Regions from separate parts of the Bradyrhizobium sp. 482_C4_N1_8 genome, predicted to be linked through region 2. Evidence: riboswitches for the same ligand, from Rfam matches in the RefSeq annotation. Region 2 holds a riboswitch; the other holds the start of a gene.
The links. Region 2 has a riboswitch for S-adenosylmethionine ahead of AB7Z56_RS41115 (O-succinylhomoserine sulfhydrylase). Riboswitches for the same ligand answer to the same signal wherever they lie in the genome.
Positions count from the first base shown of each region.

Region 1: another riboswitch for S-adenosylmethionine. It lies ahead of metX (homoserine O-acetyltransferase MetX); the one in region 2 lies ahead of AB7Z56_RS41115 (O-succinylhomoserine sulfhydrylase).

Region 1 covers NZ_CP197231.1:8,289,452-8,293,660, forward strand. The annotation lists gene AB7Z56_RS39315 (alpha/beta fold hydrolase) at 1-462, shown strand, start outside; gene metW (methionine biosynthesis protein MetW) at 522-1,184, opposite strand; gene metX (homoserine O-acetyltransferase MetX) at 1,200-2,402, opposite strand; SAM riboswitch at 2,488-2,567, opposite strand; gene AB7Z56_RS39330 (chorismate mutase) at 2,785-3,633, shown strand; gene AB7Z56_RS39335 (pyridoxal phosphate-dependent aminotransferase) at 3,670-4,209, shown strand, end outside.
Region 2 covers NZ_CP197231.1:8,662,039-8,666,247, reverse strand. The annotation lists gene AB7Z56_RS41120 (SGNH/GDSL hydrolase family protein) at 1-959, shown strand, start outside; gene AB7Z56_RS41115 (O-succinylhomoserine sulfhydrylase) at 1,115-2,311, opposite strand; SAM riboswitch at 2,383-2,462, opposite strand; gene AB7Z56_RS41110 (2'-deoxycytidine 5'-triphosphate deaminase) at 2,543-3,679, shown strand; gene AB7Z56_RS41105 (PAS domain-containing protein) at 3,794-4,207, shown strand.

The sequences.
Region 1 (4,209 bases), 370 kb from region 2:
CAGTGCCGCGCCAATGCCGAGCAGTTCGAGACGCTCGGCTCCGCCGAGGTCGCAAAGGTCACGCGCGAGGCGCCGAGCCGGATTCCGTTCCTGGTGAAGGACCCGCGCGGCCACGCCGATTTCTACGCCGCGCTGGCGCGCCACGATGCCAAGGGCTCCGCGAACACGATGCGCGGCTTCCAGGGCGGCAGGCCATCGATTTACACGATGCCGGATGCCATTCGAGGTGTGGCAACGCCCGCGCTGATCATCTGCGGCGACGAAGACGATCCCTGCGTCGAGGCAAGCCTGTTCTTGAAGAAGCACCTGCCCGCGGCGGGCCTCGCGATGTTTCCGAAATCAGGCCACGTGCTCAATCTCGAAGAACCCGCGCTGTTCAACGAGAGCGTGGAGCGGTTCGTGACGCTGGTGGAAGCCGGGCGCTGGCCGGTGCGCGATCCGCGGTCGCTGGCGGCGCATTAGACTGCCAGTCGCTGTCATTCCGGGATGCGCCGACAGGCACAGGCCCGGAATGACGGAAACTACTTCCCCTGCCCGCGCGTGAGCAAGAACACGCCCTGCTCGCCGAACATGTTCCACACCCACCACGGCAATCGCAGCCGCAACGGACGGCCGTAGAGATCCAGCGCCTCGGCGCGCTCCATCTTGACGTGGATCGCGTCGCAGAGCTCGACGAAATCCTTGATGGTGCAGAAATGGATGTTGGCGGTGTCGTACCAGGTCGCCGGCAGATTCTCGGTGCGCGGCATGTGGCCGCCGACCAGGAGCTGGAGTCGCATCTTCCAGAAGCCGAAATTCGGGAACGACACGATGGCGCGGCGGCCGATGCGCAGCAGATTCTCCAGCACGACCCGCGGCTGCCGCGTCGCCTGCAGCGTCTGCGACAGGATGACGTAATCGAAGGCGTCGTCGGGATAGTTGACGAGATCGGTGTCGGCATCGCCCTGCACCACCGCGAGGCCCTTGGCGACGCAGCGATTGACGCCCTCGCGCGACAGCTCGATGCCGCGCCCGTCGATGCCGCGGGTCTCCAGAAGCTGGAGCAAATCGCCCTCGCCGCAGCCGACGTCGAGCACTTTCGAGCCGGGCTTGACCATCTCGGCGACCAGCAGATGATCGGCGCGAAACTGGCCGGACTGCTCCGTCGCAACGCCGCCCAGCGGCAGCACTTCCTGCACAGACATCGCTAGCCGTCCTTGTCAGTCAATCCTGGCGGTGAGCCCGCGCGCCTTCCCTGCCGATTGCAGAAAGGCACGGGCGATATCGAAGAATTCGGGCACGTCGAGCAGGAAGGCGTCATGGCCGCGATCGGTCTCGATCTCGGCGAACGACACCCGCGCGCTCGACGCGTTCAGTGCATGCACCAGCGCGCGCGATTCCGAAGTCGGGAACAGCCAGTCGCTGGTGAAGGAGACCACGCAGAAGCGCGTCTCGATGCCCGCGAACGCTTTCGCCAGCACGCCGCCGTGGTCGCCGGCGATGTCGAAATAATCCATCGCACGGGTCAGATAGAGATAGGAGTTGGCGTCGAACCGCTCGACGAAGGACGAGCCCTGGTAGCGCAGATAGCTCTCGACCTGGAAATCGGCGTCGAACGAGAAGGTCGGCAGCTCGCGGTCCTGCATGCGGCGGCCGAACTTGCGATGCAGCGCGGCGTCGGAGAGATAGGTGATGTGCGCGGCCATCCGTGCCACCGCAAGTCCGCGATGCGGATGGATGCCCTGATCCGTGTAGCGGCCGTTGTGCCAGTCGGGATCGGCCATCACCGCCTGGCGACCGAGCTCGTGGAAAGCGATGTTCTGCGCCGAGTGCCGCGTCGCGCAGGCAATCGCCAGCGCGGAGTACACGCGCTTGGGATAGGCCGCGGTCCATTGCAGCACCTGCATGCCGCCCATCGAGCCGCCGACCACCGCGAACAACGTGTCGATGCCGAGCCGGTCGATCAGCATCGCCTGCGCGCGCACCATGTCGGGAATGGTGATGACAGGGAAATCCAGGCCCCACACCTTGCCGGTGGCGGGATTGATCGAGGCCGGCCCGGTCGAGCCCATGCAGCCGCCGATCACGTTGGCGCAAATGATGAAGTAGTGCTGAGGATCAAGAGGTCGGCCGGGACCGACCAGCGTCTCCCACCAGCCCGACTTGCCGGTGACGGGATGCACGTTGGCGACATGCTGATCTCCCGTCAGCGCATGGCAGATCAGCACCGCGTTGGAGCGATCGGCGTTGAGCTCGCCATAGGTCTGGTAGGCGATCTGGAACGGGGTGAGATCGATGCCGCAATCGAGCCGCAGCGGTTGCTCGGCGCCGAACTGCGCGACCTGCGAATTCGGATGATCCGCCTCATGCGACCGGTCGTCGGCACTGATCGCGGGACTCGGCACGGGCTTCACGCCAACCATCATCGACCTCGTTTGCGGCACCCGTCAGGCTGCCGCTGGAATCAGGCCATGAAAAACCCGGCCTGAACGATAGGTTCGGCCGGGATCGGAAGCGTCCCCGGCCTGTTTAGCGAGTTTTTTAACGTGGCTGCAAGCCGGCCGGCTCAAATGACCACGGAACGGGCAAAAGCTACTGTCTTGGGCGGTTTTCGTCAAGTCACGGTCCGGATTAGCCAAATTCATCCCTGAAAGGCCGGCCGAAAAGGCCCGGTTTCCCTTTGCATTTCTCTTTGCTTTCGCCGCGCCGACTGCCTAATCAGGACGTCGATCGCAGCGGATCCGGCCTTGCCGATGGGCCTTGGCCGACCCGCATTGGAACGCCTCTCACCAGCATCTCGCAGATATGTCCCAACGTCCGCCCGCGCCACCATCGCTCCAGGAATTGCGCAAGGAGATCGACGCGATCGACGAGGGCATGCATCGTCTCCTGATGCAGCGCGGCGACATCATCGACCGCCTGATCCAGGTGAAGCAGACCCAGGAGGTCGGCTCGGCGTTCCGCCCGGCGCGCGAGGCCGCCATGATGCGTGACATCGTCCAGCGTCATCGCGGCATCCTGCCGCTCGACACGGTCGAGAGCATCTGGCGCGTCATCATCTCGACGTTCACTTACGTCCAAGCGCCGTTCTCCGTGCATGCCGACATCTCGGTGAGCGAGCCGGCGATGCGCGATTCCGTGCGCTTCCATTTCGGCTTCACGGTACCTTACGTCGCGCATTTCAGCGCGCAGGCCGCGGTCGAAGCGGTGGCGAAGTCCAAAGGCGACCTGGCGCTGGTCTCGGCGACCTCGAGCCGCACGCCATGGTGGCTGGAGCTGGAAGCAGACGGCGCGCCGAAGATTATCGCGCGGATGCCCTTCGTCGAGCGCGCCGACCATCCGGCCGCGCTGCCGGTGTTCGCGATCTCCCGCGTCGCCGACAGCGCCGTGGTGACGGAGGTCGAGACCTTCAGCGTGCGCGTGTCCGGGTGGAACGCCGAGGTCGCGCGCGCCCTGTCGCCGCTCGCCGAGATCGTGGCAGTGCCCGATACCGCCTTCGACGGCGCAGCGCTGCTGGTCTCGGTCACGAGCGCGACCAGCATCGACAAGATCAAGGCTGCCCTGATCGAAGCGGGGGCCTCGGTGCGCTCCACGGCCCTCGTCGGCAGCCACGCAACGCGCTATACGGTGCCCTCGACCGGGTCGAAATCGTAGATCGCGAACCGCCTAAAGCTACTTCCGGAGTTGAAGATGTCCCGCCCCGTGCCGAATCCCGGCATTCTCGATATTGCGCCCTACACGCCCGGCAAGAGCCCGGTGGCTGAGCCGGGCCGCAAGGTGTTCAAGCTCTCGGCCAACGAGACGCCGTTCGGGCCCTCGCCCAAGGCGATCGAGGCGTTCAGGAACGTGGCGGCGCATCTGGAAGACTATCCGGAAGGAACCTCGCGCGTGCTGCGCGAAGCGATCGGGCGCTCTTTCGGGCTCGACCCCAACCGCATCATCTGCGGCGCCGGCTCGGACGAGATCCTCAATCTGCTCGCCCACACCTATCTCAGCCACGGCGACGAGGCGATCTCGACCACGCACGGCTTCCTGGTCTACCCGATCGCGACTATGGCGGTCGGCGCCAAGAACGTGGTCGCGCAGGAGACCAACCTCACCTGCAATGTCGACGCCATCCTCAAGGCGGTGACGCCGAAGACAAAGCTGGTCTGGCTCGCCAATCCCAACAATCCGACCGGCACCTATGTGCCGTTCGACGAGGTCAAGCGGCTGCGCGCCGGCCTGCCG
Region 2 (4,209 bases):
CATGGCTGGCTGCGCCCGCGGCGGCTCTGCTGCTCCTGACGCCGATGTCGCTGGCACCAGTGCAGGCGCAGGCCACGCAGGCAACGCCCGCGCCGCAGCAGGCCGCTAGTCCGGCTTCCGCTTCGCCCTCCCAGACCACCGTCGCCGCGACGTCCCACGAGCAGCGCGGCGTGACCGCCCGCGCCATCGACAAGGTGAAGCAGGTCGCGAAATCCGCCGGGGACATTTTCAGCCGCGTGCCCTGCCTCACGCCGAAGGGTGGCTCGAAGGCGATGGGCTCGCTGCCGCATGTCGCGGGCAAGCTCGTCGCCGGCAAACCCGTCGTGATCGTCGCGTTCGGCTCGTCGTCGACGGCGGGCTATGGCGCGAGCTCGCCCGATTTCAACTATCCGAACCGTCTCGCCGCGCAGCTCCGCCGGCAATATCCGACCGCCGACATCACCGTGATCAACGCCGGCGTCGGCGGCGAGGACGCGCCCGAGATGATGAAGCGCCTCCAGAAGGAGGTGATCGACGTGCATCCGGATCTCGTGATCTGGCAGGTCGGCACCAATGCGGTGCTGCGCAATCTCGATCCCGGTGACACCGCCAAGATGGTCGAGGACGGCATCTCCCGCATCCAGGCCGCTGGCGGCGCCGACATCGTGCTGGTCGATCCGCAATATTCGCCAGCCGTCAACCAGCGCAAGGAGAGCGCCGGCAAGATGGTGCACCTGCTCGGGAAGGTCGCCGAGCTCCGTCACGTCGGCATCTTCCCCCGCTTCGAGGTGATGCGCGACTGGCACGAGAATCAATCGATCCCGGTCGAGAGTTTCGTGATCGCCGACGGCCTGCATATGAACGATTGGGGCTATGCCTGCTTCGCGCAGATCCTCGGCGACGACATCATCCGCTCCGTCGGCCAGATCAAGCTCGGCGTCAACGTGCCCGCGGACGTGCGAACGTATCGGCCGATGTAGGCTCGGTGCCGTAGGGTGGGCAAAGGCGCGCTCTTCGCGCGCCGTGCCCACCATCTATCGGCGATATGATCGTGAATGGTGGGCACGCTTCCGCCTTCGCTCTTCGAGCTACGGCGGACAAGTCGCTTTGCCCACCCTACAAGAGCCCAATCGCCTCACGCCTTCTCCAGCGCCGCGGTCAGATCCTCGATCAGATCGTCCACATGCTCGAGCCCCGCCGAGAAGCGGATGAAGCCCTCGCTGATGCCGAGCGCGGCGCGGTCTTCCGGCTTGAGGCGCTGATGCGTCGTGGTCGCCGGATGCGTGACGAGGCTCTTGGCATCGCCGAGATTGTTCGAGATTTTTGCAAGCTTGAGCTCGTTGAGCACGCGGAACGCACCCTGCTTGCCGCCCTTGACCTCGAAGCCGACCAGCGTCGAGCCGCCGCGCATCTGCTTCTTCACGAGAGCTGCCTGCGGATGATCGGCGCGGCCGGGATAGACCAGCCGCGAAATCTTCGGATGGCTCGCCAGCACGTCGGCGATGCGTCCCGCCGTCTCGGTCTGCGCGCGCACGCGTACGCCCAGCGTTTCCAGGCCCTTGAGCAGGACCCATGCGTTGAACGGCGAGATCGACGGGCCGGTCTGGCGCATGAAATTGTGGATGTGCTCGGCGATGAACGCTTCCGACGACAGGATGATGCCGCCGAGACAACGGCCCTGGCCGTCGATGTGCTTGGTCGCGGAATAGACGACGACGTCTGCCCCTAGCGCGAGCGGGCTCTGCCAGATCGGCGTCGCGAACACGTTGTCGACGACGAGCCGCGCGCCGCCGCTGTGCGCGATCTCGGCGATCCCTGGAATGTCGAGCACGTCGAGCGTCGGGTTGGTCGGGCTCTCCAGGAAAAACGTCTTGGTGTTCGGCCTCAAGGCGCGCTGCCACTGGTCGAGATCGGCTCCGTCGACCAGCGTGGTCTCGATGCCGTAGCGTGGCAAGAGATCCTGAATGACGTAGAGACACGAGCCGAACAGGGCACGGGAGGCCACCACATGATCGCCGGCCTTCAGCGGCGCCAGGATCGCGGTCGTCACCGCGGCCATGCCGGTCGCCGCCGAGCGGGCGGCTTCGGCGCCTTCGAGCTCGATCATGCGGCGCTCGAACATCGAGATGGTCGGGTTGGAATAGCGCGAATAGATGAAGCCGGGGTCCTCGCCCTTGAACCGCGCCTCGCACTCCTCGGCGCTGTTGTAGACGTAGCCCTGGGTCAGGAACAGCGCCTCCGACGTCTCGCCATATTGCGAGCGCAGGGTGCCGGAATGGACCAGTCGGGTTTCGGGACGGTATTGCGTGGTGGACGCCGGGGACTTCGACATAGGACCTCCTCTGCGTGACCATCGAAAATGGTCACAAAAAAACCGGCCTGGATAACTTCCACGGGCCGGGATCACAGAGGTCCCCGGCCTGTTTAGCGACTTATTTAACGTGGCTGCAAGCCGGCCGGCTCAAATCACCACGGGATAAGTGATGCTCATATTCCGCAATGGCCTTTCCGTCAAGGCGTCCATCGGATAGCCGTAAAAGGCTGCTATTTCCCGCATGTCCGGATGCATTTGACCCCTGACGAGGACCCCCGGTTGAGCTTCACGGTTGCCGCCGACGCCAATGGTATCCTGCCCGACCGCATGATCGCGGCGATGGCGAAGGCGGGCCTCATCCTGCCCGCTTATGACTTCGTCGAAAGCCAGATCCAGCCGGCGAGCCTCGACCTTCGCCTCGGCGACATCGCGTATCGCGTTCGCGCCAGCTTCCTGCCGGGTCCCGGCGCGACCGTCGCCGAGCGCATCGACGAGTTGAAGCTGCACGAGTTCAGCCTCGCCGATGGCGCGGTGCTGGAGACCAACTGCGTCTACATCGTGCCGCTCCTGGAAAGCCTGGCGCTGCCGCCGGAGATCGTCGCCGCCGCCAACCCGAAAAGCTCGACCGGCCGGCTCGATGTCTTCACCCGCGTCATCGCCGACGGCACCCGCCGCTTCGACATGATCGGCGCCGGCTATCACGGCCCGCTCTACGCCGAGATCAGCCCGAAGACGTTTCCGGTGCTGGTCAGTGAGGGCTCGCGCTTGAGTCAGGTGCGCTTCCGCACCGGAGATGCGATCCTCAACATCGACGAGCTCGAGGCGCTGCATGCGACTGAGCGTCTCGTCGATCTCGATGATGCCGATCTCACCGGCGGCGTCGCCGTCTCCGTCGATCTCTCCGGCGAGAAGGCCAACGGCTTCGTCGGCTATCGCGCCAAGCGCCACACCGGTGTCGTCGACGTCGACCGCCGCTCCGGCTATGCGGTGGAGGATTTCTGGGAACCGATCTCGGCGCGTCCCGACGGCAGCCTGATCCTCGATCCCGGCGAGTTCTACATCCTCGCCTCCAAGGAAGCCGTGCAGGTGCCGCCCGATTACGCCGCGGAGATGGTGCCGTTCGATCCCCTGGTCGGCGAGTTCCGCGTGCACTATGCCGGCTTCTTCGATCCCGGCTTCGGCTATGCCGGCGCTGGCGGGCAGGGATCGCGCGCCGTGCTCGAAGTGCGCTCGCGCGAGGTGCCGTTCATCCTCGAGCACGGCCAGATCGTCGGCCGTCTCGTCTACGAGAAAATGCTGTCGCGCCCCGACGCGATGTACGGCCAGCGCATCGGCTCGAACTACCAGGCGCAGGGGCTCAAACTATCGAAGCATTTTCGGGTGTAGCTACACACCCTACTGTCATGCCCCGGCTTGACCGGGGCATCCAGTACGCCGCAGCCTCTCGATTGACTACTGCCGGGATGCAAGCTGAAATCCGGCTGCATGCGAGGTGGCGAGATGAGTGTTCAATCCGAACTCGACGCAAGGATCGTCGACGACGTCGCGGACGCGCTGATCTATTCGGATCGCTCCGGCACCATCACGCGCTGGAATCGCGCATCGACCACACTGTTCGGCTTCTCGGCGGACGAGGCGCTCGGCCAGAACCTCGATCTGATCATTCCCGAACATCTGCGTGCCGCGCACTGGAAGGGCTTCGAAGCTGCGCTTGCCACCGGGGCGATGAAGCTCGCGGGCAGGCCGACGCTGACCCGCGCGTTGCACAAGAGCGGACGCAAGCTCTACATCGAGATGACCTTCGCGCTGGTGCGCGATGCCGGTGGTGCCGTGGTCGGATCGGTCGCGATGGCGCGCGACGTCACCGAACGCGTCGAGCGCGAGCGCGCGGCCAGGCTTGCGCAAAATTCGTGATG